DNA from 2 places in the Streptomyces sp. NPDC030021 genome. Region 1 is predicted to be linked to the other one. Evidence: riboswitches for the same ligand, from Rfam matches in the RefSeq annotation. Region 1 holds a riboswitch; the other holds the start of a gene.
What was found. Region 1 has a riboswitch for guanidine ahead of ACZ4YL_RS11190 (Ohr family peroxiredoxin). Riboswitches for the same ligand answer to the same signal wherever they lie in the genome.
Positions count from the first base shown of each region.

Region 2: it holds a riboswitch for guanidine, as region 1 does, so the genes downstream of both, ACZ4YL_RS39340 (MBL fold metallo-hydrolase) here and ACZ4YL_RS11190 (Ohr family peroxiredoxin) in region 1, are expected to answer to the same signal.

Region 1 is NZ_JBVIAH010000004.1:506,224-511,678, forward strand. It holds gene ACZ4YL_RS11175 (AAA family ATPase) at 1-493, shown strand, start outside; gene ACZ4YL_RS11180 (vWA domain-containing protein) at 506-1,690, shown strand; gene ACZ4YL_RS11185 (hypothetical protein) at 2,000-2,194, shown strand; guanidine-III (ykkC-III) riboswitch at 2,280-2,342, shown strand; gene ACZ4YL_RS11190 (Ohr family peroxiredoxin) at 2,418-2,888, shown strand; gene ACZ4YL_RS11195 (hypothetical protein) at 2,875-3,324, shown strand; gene ACZ4YL_RS11200 (peptidoglycan recognition protein family protein) at 3,355-4,149, opposite strand; partial or broken gene ACZ4YL_RS11205 (oxidoreductase) at 4,427-4,543, opposite strand; gene ACZ4YL_RS11210 (nuclease-related domain-containing DEAD/DEAH box helicase) at 4,647-5,455, opposite strand, start outside.
Region 2 is NZ_JBVIAH010000035.1:41,915-47,369, reverse strand. It holds gene ACZ4YL_RS39345 (serine/threonine-protein kinase) at 1-1,364, opposite strand, end outside; gene ACZ4YL_RS39340 (MBL fold metallo-hydrolase) at 1,413-2,291, opposite strand; guanidine-III (ykkC-III) riboswitch at 2,303-2,370, opposite strand; gene ACZ4YL_RS39335 (hypothetical protein) at 2,751-4,763, opposite strand; gene ACZ4YL_RS39330 (purine-cytosine permease family protein) at 4,852-5,455, opposite strand, start outside.

The DNA of each region.
Region 1 (5,455 bases):
CCACATGCCGGCCGAGGCCGCCGGACGGGGCCGCGGCTGGCCCTCCCCCCGTACCTGGGAGATGGCCCTGCGGCTGCTGGCCACGGGGTACGCGGCCTCGACGGGCCGGGAGGCGCTGGCAGCCGCGCTCACCGGCGCCGTGGGCGAAGCCGCCGGGATCGAACTCCTCTCGTACCTCGAACACCTCGACCTGCCCGACCCGGACCGGGTGCTGGCCGACCCGGACGCCTTCGCCCTGCCCGAGCGCGGCGACCGGCAGCTGGCCTTCCTCATCGCGGTCGTCGCGGCCGTGCAGAGCGAGCTCACCCGCCCCCGGTGGGAGGCGGGCTGGGCGGTCCTCGCCAAGGCTGTGGACGCGGGCGTGCCCGACGTCGCCGCCCGCGCCGCCGCCGACCTCGCCGCGATGCGCGACCTCGACTGGCCGGTGCCCGCGGGCATCGACGCCTTCGTGGAACTGCTCCAGCTGTCCGGCTCGCTGCCGGGCGGCAGCTGAGCCCGGTCCGCCGTGCGCCGGGAGCTGGACCGCGCGAAGCTGCTGGCAGCCCGTTACAAGGCCGCCGAGACCCGTCCGTACCTCGCTTCCGCGCTGTACGCCCTGACCGTCGTCCCCTCGGCCGGGGTGCGCACCATGGGCGTGGACCGGCACTGGCGCTGCTACGTCTCGCCCGCCTTCGTCGAGGCGACCCCGGTCGTCGAACTGGCCGGGGTGTGGATCCACGAGGTGGCGCACCTGCTGCGCGACCACCACGGCCGGGCCGAGCGCCTGCCCGCCGCCGACCAGCGCGATCCGGTCCGGGTCAACATCGCCCAGGACTGCGAGATCAACGACGACCTGCTGGCCGACGGGCTGGTGCTGCCCGAGGGCCGGATGGAGCCCAGGCTCTACGGCCTGCCCACGGGCGGCCTGTTCGAGACCTACCTGCCGGCGATTCCCCCGACGCCCCACGGGCCGGACTGCGGTTCCGGTGCGCACGGCACCCCCGGGCCCTGGGAGCTGGGCGAGGACGGCGGCCCCGCCCGGGTCGGCCCGGTGGAGGCCGAGGCACTGCGCCGGCAGACCGCCGAGGCCGTACGGGCCCACCGGCGCACCCGGGGCCGGGTCCCCGAGGGCTGGGCCCGGTGGGCCGAGGAACTTCTGGAGCCCTCCGTCGACTGGCGCCAGGCTCTGGCGGGAGCGGTCCGCGAGGCCGCCGCCTGGGCGGCCGGCGCGGTGGACTACACGTACCGCCGCCCGTCGCGCCGGACACCCGCGCTCGGCGGCCGGGTGGTGCTTCCCAGTCTGCGCAGGCCGCTGCCGCGGGTGGCCGTCGTCCTCGACACCTCGGGATCGATGGGCCCGGACGACCTCGCGGCCGCCCTCGCCGAAGTCACCGGCGTCCTGCGGGAGGTGGGCGTCGGCGGGAACCGGGTCGCCGTCCTCGCGTGCGACGCCGACGTGCATGCCGTGACCCGGGTGCGCAGTGCCGGCGAGGTGACCCTGGCCGGTGGCGGGGGCACGGACATGCGGGTCGGCATCGGCGCGGCCCTGGCCCTGCCCGACCGGCCGAACGTCGTGGTCGTGCTGACCGACGGGTACACGCCGTGGCCGGACGAGACACCGTCGTGCCGCTTGATCGCCGCCCTGATCGGCAACTCCCCGCCCGCGCCCCCGTCCTGGGTGGAGACGGTACGCGTCGACCCGGCCACGTGATCCCGGCCGGGATACGCCTACGAACGACACCCGCCATCCTGCCGACCCCGGTGGGACGAGGCACCAAGTGCCGTGCTGTTGGTGGTTCTTGCCCGTGCGGCGCCGGCGGGGAAGGTCCCGGTTCCCCGCCGGTGGCGGACGGCCGTCGCTCGTGCCGCGCCAATGCCCGCACGCACGGCTGATGTTGCCGGATCGGCATCGCCGACGCGACCCTCGACGACACGCCTTGTCACCCTCCGTGTTTAACCGTCCGCGAATCGGTAACAAAATGTAGTGACAGGCAGTCAATACTCGACGAAAGGCAGGACCATGAACCTTGTCAACGTGCTCATCCTCGTCGCGGTCCTCGCACTTGTCGGCCTGCTGATCGCGGCCCCCAGCGCCACCGTGCGGCGCAACCCGTTCCCGGGCCGCCGGCAGCGAGCCGACCGCCACCGCCGCTCGGGCGCTCCGAGGTCGACCCGGGTACCCGGTCAGCGGGGCATCCAGCACCACGCGCCCTGACCCCGGGCCGGCGGCCGGGTCGGTGGTGGGTGAGGTACTTCACCGCGGGGGTGGCCCCGGATCGCGGAGCGCGTTGCTAGATTGTCCGGCGGCCGGTCCACGGCCCCGGACGAGATGCGCCGTACCCGGTTACGCACGACGACGCGCGAGGTGCCGCACGAGCGGCGCCGTCCGCTGTCCGCACCCGGGCAGCGTCCTCGTCGAGCAAGATGGGCCGTACGCCATGACCGTGCCACTCACCCGCAGCCTGTACCGGACGACCGCGCACGCCGCCGGAGGACGTACCGGATCCGTCCGCACGGACGACGGACGCCTGGACGTCCGCCTCGCCCCGCCGCGCAAGAAGGTGCCCGGCACCACCAACCCCGAGCAGCTGTTCGCGGCCGGTTTCGCCGCCTGCTTCACCTCCGCGCTCGCGGAGGTCGCCGCCGAGTTCGGGGCGGACGCCTCCACCGCGCGCGTGGCCTGCGAGGTCCAGCTCGGCACCACGGACACGCCCGCGGGCTACGGCCTCGCGGTGGCGCTCACCGTCAGCCTGCCCGGGTGGCGTGCGGCGGACCTCCAGCCCCTGCTGCACCGGGCGGACGCGGTCTGCCCGTACTCGCAGGCCGTACGCGGCAACGTACCGCTGACGCTCCTGGCCGTGGACGAGCCCGCCGAGGCCACCGAGCCTGCCGCCGATGACCGCGCCTGAGCCCGGGCCGGCCGGGCACGTCACGGACGGCCCCGGCGTCCCGGTGCCCGAGCGCGGTGCCTGGCTTCGGCGCGGCATCAGCCGCAACGGCGGACCCCTCGTCGAGGACCGCGAAGTGGTGTGGCTGCAGGCCGGGTCGTACTACGCCGACAGCCGTGGCTTCGCCGGTACGACGTCCTTCGACGGCTCCCAGGTGCACTTCCACCACCTCACGGGCGAGCCCGGCGAAGACGCCGGCACCTTCCGGTGGGACGGTGCGGACCTCGTCGAGCGGGGCACCAACCCGGACGGCAGCACCTTCCTGGAGATCTGGACCCCGCTGCCCGCCGCCGACGGCGCCTGCGGCTCCTGGTCCGGACCGGACCACCACGTGGTGCGCGTCGGCCGCCACGTGGTGCATGTCGATTCCCGTGCCGGTACGTACTGGCGGCTGTAGCCCTGGGTGGCCCGGGGCGGCGGCGCACCGTCAGGGCAGGAGACCGGCCGGGAGGTATTCCGCGTACTCCGAGGCCGGCCGCCCGGTGGCCTGGCGCACCAGGTCCTCGATGGGGTCGGCCGCCTCCTCCGGCGCGGGCGTGCCGAGGCGGTCGGCGACGTCCTTGCGGAGGGTCGGGAGCAGTGCGTAGAGGTGGTCGCCGGGGCAGGAGGTGGCGTTGAAGTCGCGGTGGCCGTAGATCTCCGACGCGGGCAGGCCGTACTGGTCGCAGATGTGGGCGCACAGGTCGGCCAGGGCCGCGTACTGGGCCTCGGGCGGGTCCTGCGAGGTGTACGTGCCCTCGTTCTCGATGCCGATCGACACGGTGTTCTGGCCGACGCAGTGCGCCGCCCGCACCTGGCGGGTGCCGGTGCGCAGCTCCGCGAGGCTGTGGTGACGTCCTTCCAGCACGAAGGCCCCGCGGCTGATGGTGAAGTGCTGACCTGTGTCGATCCAGCCCTGCGCGTCCATGTGGTACGTCTGGATCGCGCGGGCGAGGGCGAAGGCGCGCTGCTTCGAGTAGTCCGTCACGTTCGCCGTCGCCGTGTGGTGGACGATGATCCGCTCCGGGCGGTTGTCCAGGACGACGACGGGTTCGGACGCCGCCCGCGCACCCCAGGCGGCGCAGCCGATGATGTCAGGGGTGGCGGCGGAGTACGCCCGCCCGGCCGCGGCGAGCGGCAGTGCCGTGGCGGCGGCGAGGGCGAAGGCTCCCGTGAGGACCGACCGGCGGCTGTACGGGGCGGTGGCGCGCGCGGGCGGCTGGTGCAGTGCGGAGAAGGTCATGCGGCGCCATTGAAGGGGACTCCACCTCCACCGGTCGCGCAGACACACCGCCCAACCCCCCGGAGTGTCCCCGACCGGCCGTAACCGGCGGTCACCCGCGGCCGGCGCACGGAGCCGGCTTCGCCACCGACAGGGGCTCGGCGATGTCCTCCGGCGAGCGCGCCGCTGCTCCCTCGGCTGGCCCGGACACGACCGCCTGCCCCGCCTGGTCCGCGGGACACCGTCTATCCGAGGCCTTCCGGCGTCCCGTCCTCGTGCTTCCCTTCGGTCCCTGTGGTCACTGCGTACTCGCAGCAGGACGTACGACGATCTCGTTGACGCCGACCTCGGCCGGCTGGGCGACGGCAAAGGCGATGGCCTCGGCGATCGCGGACGCCGGCAGCGCCACGGCGCGTTGTCGGAGCACCCGAATACGCCCAGTATGCGGGCGCCCCTCCGCCTTGCGAGGCACCGCATCTGACGCCGCGCGCTGATCCACCGGGGATTACGGGACAGCCTTAGGCGACGCTGCCGAGCCACAGCAGGTCACGGGCCCGGGTCATCGCCACGAAGAGCTGGCTGCGGAGCAGCTCCTCGCGCTCCCGGGCCGTCTCCGAGGTCTCCGTACCGCCCGTGGTACCGCCCGCCGTGCCGGCCGGCGTCCCCTTCGCGAAGACCGCATCGTGCCGGGGCAGGAAGACGTTCTTGAACTCCAGGCCCTTGGCCCTGCGGTAGGTGCCCAGCTTCACCGCGTCGACCGCGCGGCCGTCGTAGTGCTCCAACTGGCACACCGGGATGCCCGCCTGGGTGAGCAACCGCTGGTAGTGGCCGATGGCGCGCATGGAGGGGCACAGCAGGGCGGTGTCGGCCCGCGCACCGTCGGGCAGGGCACGCAGGGCGTCCAGGAGTTCCCTGTCGTGGGCGTTGACCGTGGGCCTGGTGACGCGCACGACGTCCCCGTCGTGGTAGGTGAGGTCGACGTCGCGGCGCCCCGGGGTGCGCAGGCCGTCGATGTCCTCGAAGGCGTCGTCGGCCACGACGGTGAGGGCCGCGTCCAGGATCTGCTTGCTGTTGCGGTAGTTGGTGCGCAGCACCTGTCCGCGGTCGCCGCGGATGTCGATGCCCGCGTCGGTGAGGCGGAAGCCGCCCGGGTACACGGTCTGCTGGCCGTCGCCGACGAGCAGCAGACCGTTCGGCACATCACCGACGAGCGCGTGCAGGAGGCGCACGCCGACGAGCGTGAGGTCCTGGACCTCGTCCACGATGACGGCCGCGTACGGGGGCCGCTCGCGCCGGCGGGCGGCTTCGGCCAGGGCCAGGGAGAGGA
Region 2 (5,455 bases), on a different contig from region 1:
GTTCCCGACTGCCCAGGAGTGGGGGCGATGGTGGAGCCGGGCCCCGTGGTGCGGGTGCCGGCCGGGGAGCCGGGCATGCCGGGTGAGACGGTCGAGCCGGCGGCGTGGGGAGCGTCGGCAGCGTCGGCGGAGGCTGTGACGCCGTCCTCCGTGTCGTCCTGTTCAGCGATCGCAGACAGCGCGAGGACCCCGGTGAGCAGAAGGGCGGCAGACGCGGCGACGGCCGCCAACTTGCTTCGGCCGACCACGCCGCCACGCGATCGGGGCCGACCGGCTGCCGCCACCGAGGCATGTGCCGTTGCCGTTCCCGTGGTTGTCGTGGCGAGCGTGGTGTCCGCGAAGGTTGTCGTCGCGGTCACGACGTCGTCGGGAGAGCGCACCAGCATCGGCATCAGTGTGAGGAGCGCGGCCATTCTGCGGTGCCCACGCACCTCCCAGTCGTCGCCGTACTCGCTGGACGCCAGCGCATCCAGCTCACGGACGAACGCGGCAGCGCTCGGCGGCCGTTCCACGGCCCGTTTGGCCAGGCCCCGGCGAATCAACGGCCGCAACGCCTCAGGAACCCTGTCGTCGGGTATGGGCGCCTCGATGTGCTGTACCGCCAGTTCGACAGCCGTGGTGCCCGGGTACGGCTTGGAGCCGACGAGGCACTCGAAGAAGACGGCCGTAGCGGCGTAGACATCGGTGCCGGGGGCGACGGGGCACCCCGTCCACTGCTCGGGAGCCATGTAGGGCGGGGTGCCGGCGACGCCGGAGGCATCCCCGCTGGCCACTGCGATCCCGAAGTCCACCAGCTTGGAACAGCCGTCGAGGTCCACCAGAACGTTCTCCGGCTTGTAGTCCCGGTGCACCAGTCCCGCCTCGTGAGCTGCGGCGAGGCCGAGCAACGATCCCTTGAGCACGGTGAGGGCCGCCTCAGGTCCCGTGGGGCCCTCCTGGCGCAGCAGCGTCCTGAGTGAGACGCCGTCCACCAACTCCATGACGATCGCGGCGCCTTCGGGGTGCTCGACGTAGTCGTCGATTCGTACCACGTACGGCGACCGCAAGCCCATCAGCAGTTGGGCCTCGGCGCGGAAGGCGGTGCGCGCGCCATGCGTCAGATACTTGATCGCCACCGGGGCACCGGAAGCCTCGTCCAGAGCTTCGACGACCCTCCCGCAGGCACCGGTGCCCAATTCCCTGCCATGGGTGTAACCGGGAACCTTCCACTGTGGATGTGCGCTCATGTCCCCGTTGTTCATTACTGCCCTCGCATGCGTCGTTGCCGTGCGCGCCTGGGAGCATGCCTCCCGCCACACCGACAGCCGGCCGGCCGGCCTGCTGCGGCCAGTCAACCGGTCAGCTGCGTCGTGGCGCGTGAGCAACTACTACTCATGCGCAGGCCCTCGTACCGTCTTGGCTTTGAGCGCGGCTCAGTCGTCTGGGCAGAGGACGAAGAGAGGGAAGGCGAGTCGGCGGGGCCGGTTGCCGATCTCGTCGAGCGCGGCGCGGATTTCGTGAAGGTGGCCGGCGGTCATCTGCAGTGGGGGTTCGTGGGGCTGGTAGGTGGTGCGGACCGGGTAGTCCACGCCCGGTTCGGTGGTCATCTCGATGTGACAGCCCATGACGTGGGTGACCGGTCTGCGTTCGCAGAACTCGATCAGGCGGTCGATGGTCCGGGTGAAGGCGTTCCGGTCCTGGATGTAGAGGCGGCCCGGATAGACCGTGTCGCCGGTGAGCAGGAACCCGGTCCACGGGTCGTAGAACGTGACGGCGGCCTCGTGGTGCCCGGGGGTGGCCAGGCATTCGAGCCTGCGGCCTCCCAGATCGACGCTCACCGTGGCGGTGGGGTTCTCGTCGAATCCGAAATACTTCCAGGCCGTGGGGAGCTCTGCTGAGACCACTGTGGTGTCGGGGAGGTCGGCGAACTGGCCGTCGCCCGCGATGTGGTCGCCGTGGGCGTGTGTGTGCAGCACCAGCAGGTGGTACTCCTGGCGGGGGTGGCGGGCGAGCCAGCCGTCGACGAGCTGGTCCACCACCAGACGCAAGGGGAAGAACTCACTTGACGCTGTGGCCCCGGTATCGATCAGTACTGCCCGGTCGTTGCCGAACAGCAGGAACAGGAACGGCGCTTCGTAGTTGATCGCCATGTTCTGCCGCAGGATGACCGTGTGCTCGTCGTACTCATAGACCTGGATGTCCGGGTCGGTGTTGTGCTTGGACGATGGTGAGCCGTGGATCCACCGGACGTCCAACTCGCGAGGCCCGTAAGCCGGGCTGTCGAAATCGACGAAGGATGTACCTACAGCCATGACGCCTCCTGAGTGCGTCGTCTTGGCGGGCCGGGTACGGCGCACATCTCGTCCGGGGTGGGCACCTGAGAGCCTCCGCCGCGACGCTACCACGAGATCGATCTACGGCTCTGTTGCGGGCCTTGGCCTTCGGCGCCGATCTCCTGAGTGCTCGCGCTCCCTACCGACCGGATGTCCGGAAGGCAGGTCCGTCTTGCTGCTCCTCGTCCCTCTCCAGATCGCTGATTGCGCGGCGGCGCGGCTTTCCGCTCAAGCAGGTGGAGCGCTCTCATATGGAGTAAGAGCTGCCCTTCGGAAGGTGATTCCGTGCAGCGATGGCTCCACGACTTCGCCGCGGATGTCTTGCGCAGCTGCACCTTGACCGAACAAATGAAGACTGACGCAGCAGGAAAGCGTCCGAAAGGAATGGCGGCACGGTAGATCGGTTCCCATGGGTCGCGTGACCGGCTCTCGATGTGGTCAGAAGGGGACGACGGATTGCGCGAGCGCATCCAGAGCGGCCTGTGGCCGGATGGTCGTGCCGGCCAGGCCAGGAAATCCGCCCCATGCCAGGCAGTCCCGCAGGTGTGCAACGAACGGGACGGTCCCACCGCGCCCGCTGTGAAGCTCCACGTCCGCGAAGGGTCCGGGGAGGCGAACGGTGTCGACCGGTTCCGGCTGCGCGTCGCGGGGGTTCGCCTTGAACGACGGACCAGGGCTGATCGTCAGGTCCAGGGGCGCATTCATGCCGACCCGTTCCCTCTCCTCGTGGGCCCACCTCTCCGCCTCGGCGACAGCCTCTTCGAGGGGAAGGACGACGAGGGGATCGAAATGCGAGAGGTACATGAACGGGTACTTCTCCGGTACATCGACGATCTCGTTCCTCTTCGGCTCCGGGCCGTGCCTCCTCGGGTCGTGGCGGAACCTGTCCTCACTGCCCGACAGGTCCACGGAGCCGACCACGAGATAGAAGGCGCGCAGCGAGAGCGGCAGGCGTCCGCCCGTGAGCCTCTCCAACCTCTTCACGGACCGGAGTGCGTCGAGCGGGGGCGGGACGAGGGCGCGCGCCTTCTCGTGGAAGGGGTACGCCTCGGCGCGCAGCGTTTCAACGACAGCCTCCAAGCCGCACCGCACCCGCTCCATCGTCTCCATCGCGACGGCCTCGGCGGCCTGCGCGGCGGGCGCCTTCGGTGGTCTCCGGTCAAGCGCAGCCAGTTCCTCCCACACCCGCTCGTGCTCGCCGGCGCGATAGCGCTCGATGAGATCGCCCGTAAATGGCTTCACGGTGCTCGTGGCCGTCGCCTTCCGCTTGCGCTTCTTCATGCGCCCCGCGGCCTGGTTCACGATCTTGGGGTCGAGCTGGTCGAGCTGGTCGAGGAGCGCTCGCGCCGTCGCGCCGAGCTCGCGGTCTTGCGCGGCCATCAGGGATCGTTCGATCCAGCGCGGTTCGGCCGTTGCCTGCGCGGGCGTGAGCTTTTCGAGTACGGTCCTGGCGGACTCGCTCCGGTTGTCGCCGGAACGGAGCACCTGCTCCTCGAACAGGGGCGCCAGGACGTCAAAGGCGCGCGAGGGGCCGGCGCGCAGCAGGGCATCGATCGCGATCGTCTGGCGATCGTGACGGTCGTACTCGTTGATCGGGACACCCTCCAGCGACAGGGGCGAGGCTGCGGCCTCAAGGGCTTCCGGCGTCCCGATCTCGAGCAGGTTCTGCCCTGCGGTGGTAAGGAATTGCCGTTGCCGAGTGAACAGTTCGCGCAACGCGGGAACAGCAGGTGTGTAGCGGGTCTCGGCCAGGCGATGCGCGAGCCATTGCGCGAGGCCTCCGTCGTGGCCGTCCACCGCGGAGAACCAACGCGTCTTCAGGAGCGCGTCGAGCAGCCCCGCGCCATCTCGAAGCGCTGGATGCTCGCCGAAGAGGCCTGCGCTCTCGGCCTGGTCGAAGCGGAGCTCGCCGGCGCTCACGCAGGCGATGAGGGCAGCGACCGGTATGTCCGCGATCTTGCTCCTCGGGATCTCGCCGGGAGCGAGCGACCGGCGACGGACCATGTCGAGGAGGATCTCAGGTGACGCCGAGCAGAGCTCTCGCTTGATGATCTTCTCGGCGCGCCCCCGCATCACGAGTTCGAACGGGACGCGGTTGTGTCCGAAGGTGAAACCGCCGAGATCGATCCGCATCACTTCCAGCGCGAAGGACATGGCTGCGGCGGGCGTGACCACGGCGAGGACCTCGACGGCCGCGCTCAAGGCATCGGGACTGCCGTTCGTGAGCGCCGCCGTGAACGCCTCGCCCGTCGGGTAGCGCCGCACCAGAGGGCAGACCCCGCCCGTCCAGAGGCGGCCGGCGTAGGTTTCGCCGACGTTGATACCCGCGCACGCTGCGGCCGCATGCAGTTCGGCAGGGTCGTGCGCGCTGAGCGCCTGGACGATACGGGAGTTGACGTCATCGATCAGGCTCGTCGGATCGGCGTGCGCTGTTCCGGGATCCACGGGCATGACCTGCTTCCTTCCTTGCCGAGCCTCACCCGGCCATGTCCTGATGGTCCACCGGGTCCGGTGGGCCGACTGCCGGGCCGTGGACGGATCACAGACTCCGTACGGACTTCAACGGCCGGGCCTCCGCGAGGGGCGACGCGGCATTCTGCTTTCCGGCCAGCGCGGCGTAGAGGATGCCGCTCACCAGCAGCCCCACGAGGAACGAGACGTCGGCGCCGTCCATGGCCTCCGCGACCGGTCCGCGGAAGAAGGCGGTCGAGACGAACGGGATCATCGCGACGAGACCGATGACGTACGAAGCCAGGCCGCGCCAGGACCAGCGTCCGTAGATGCCCTGGTCGTCGAAGATGTCACGGATCACGTACTGACCCTTGCGGATGGCGTAATAGTCGACGAGGTTGACCGCGGTCCACGGGACCAGGAAGTAGAGCATCAGCAGGACGAAGCTGCTGAAGCCGGCCAAGTAGTCGTCGGGCAGGGACAGGGCCACCGAGAGCACCACGGCGCCGACGGATACGACAACGGCGGCTCGCAGGCGGCTCGTCGGCTGCTCCCGCCGGAAGGCGTCCACCGCGCTCACGGCTGTGAGCATCGCACCGTAGGTGTTGACGCCCATGACGCTGATCAGGGCCAGAGCCGATACCAGCACGACGAGTGAGCCGAAGCCCGAAACGATGCCGTTCCCGGTCCGG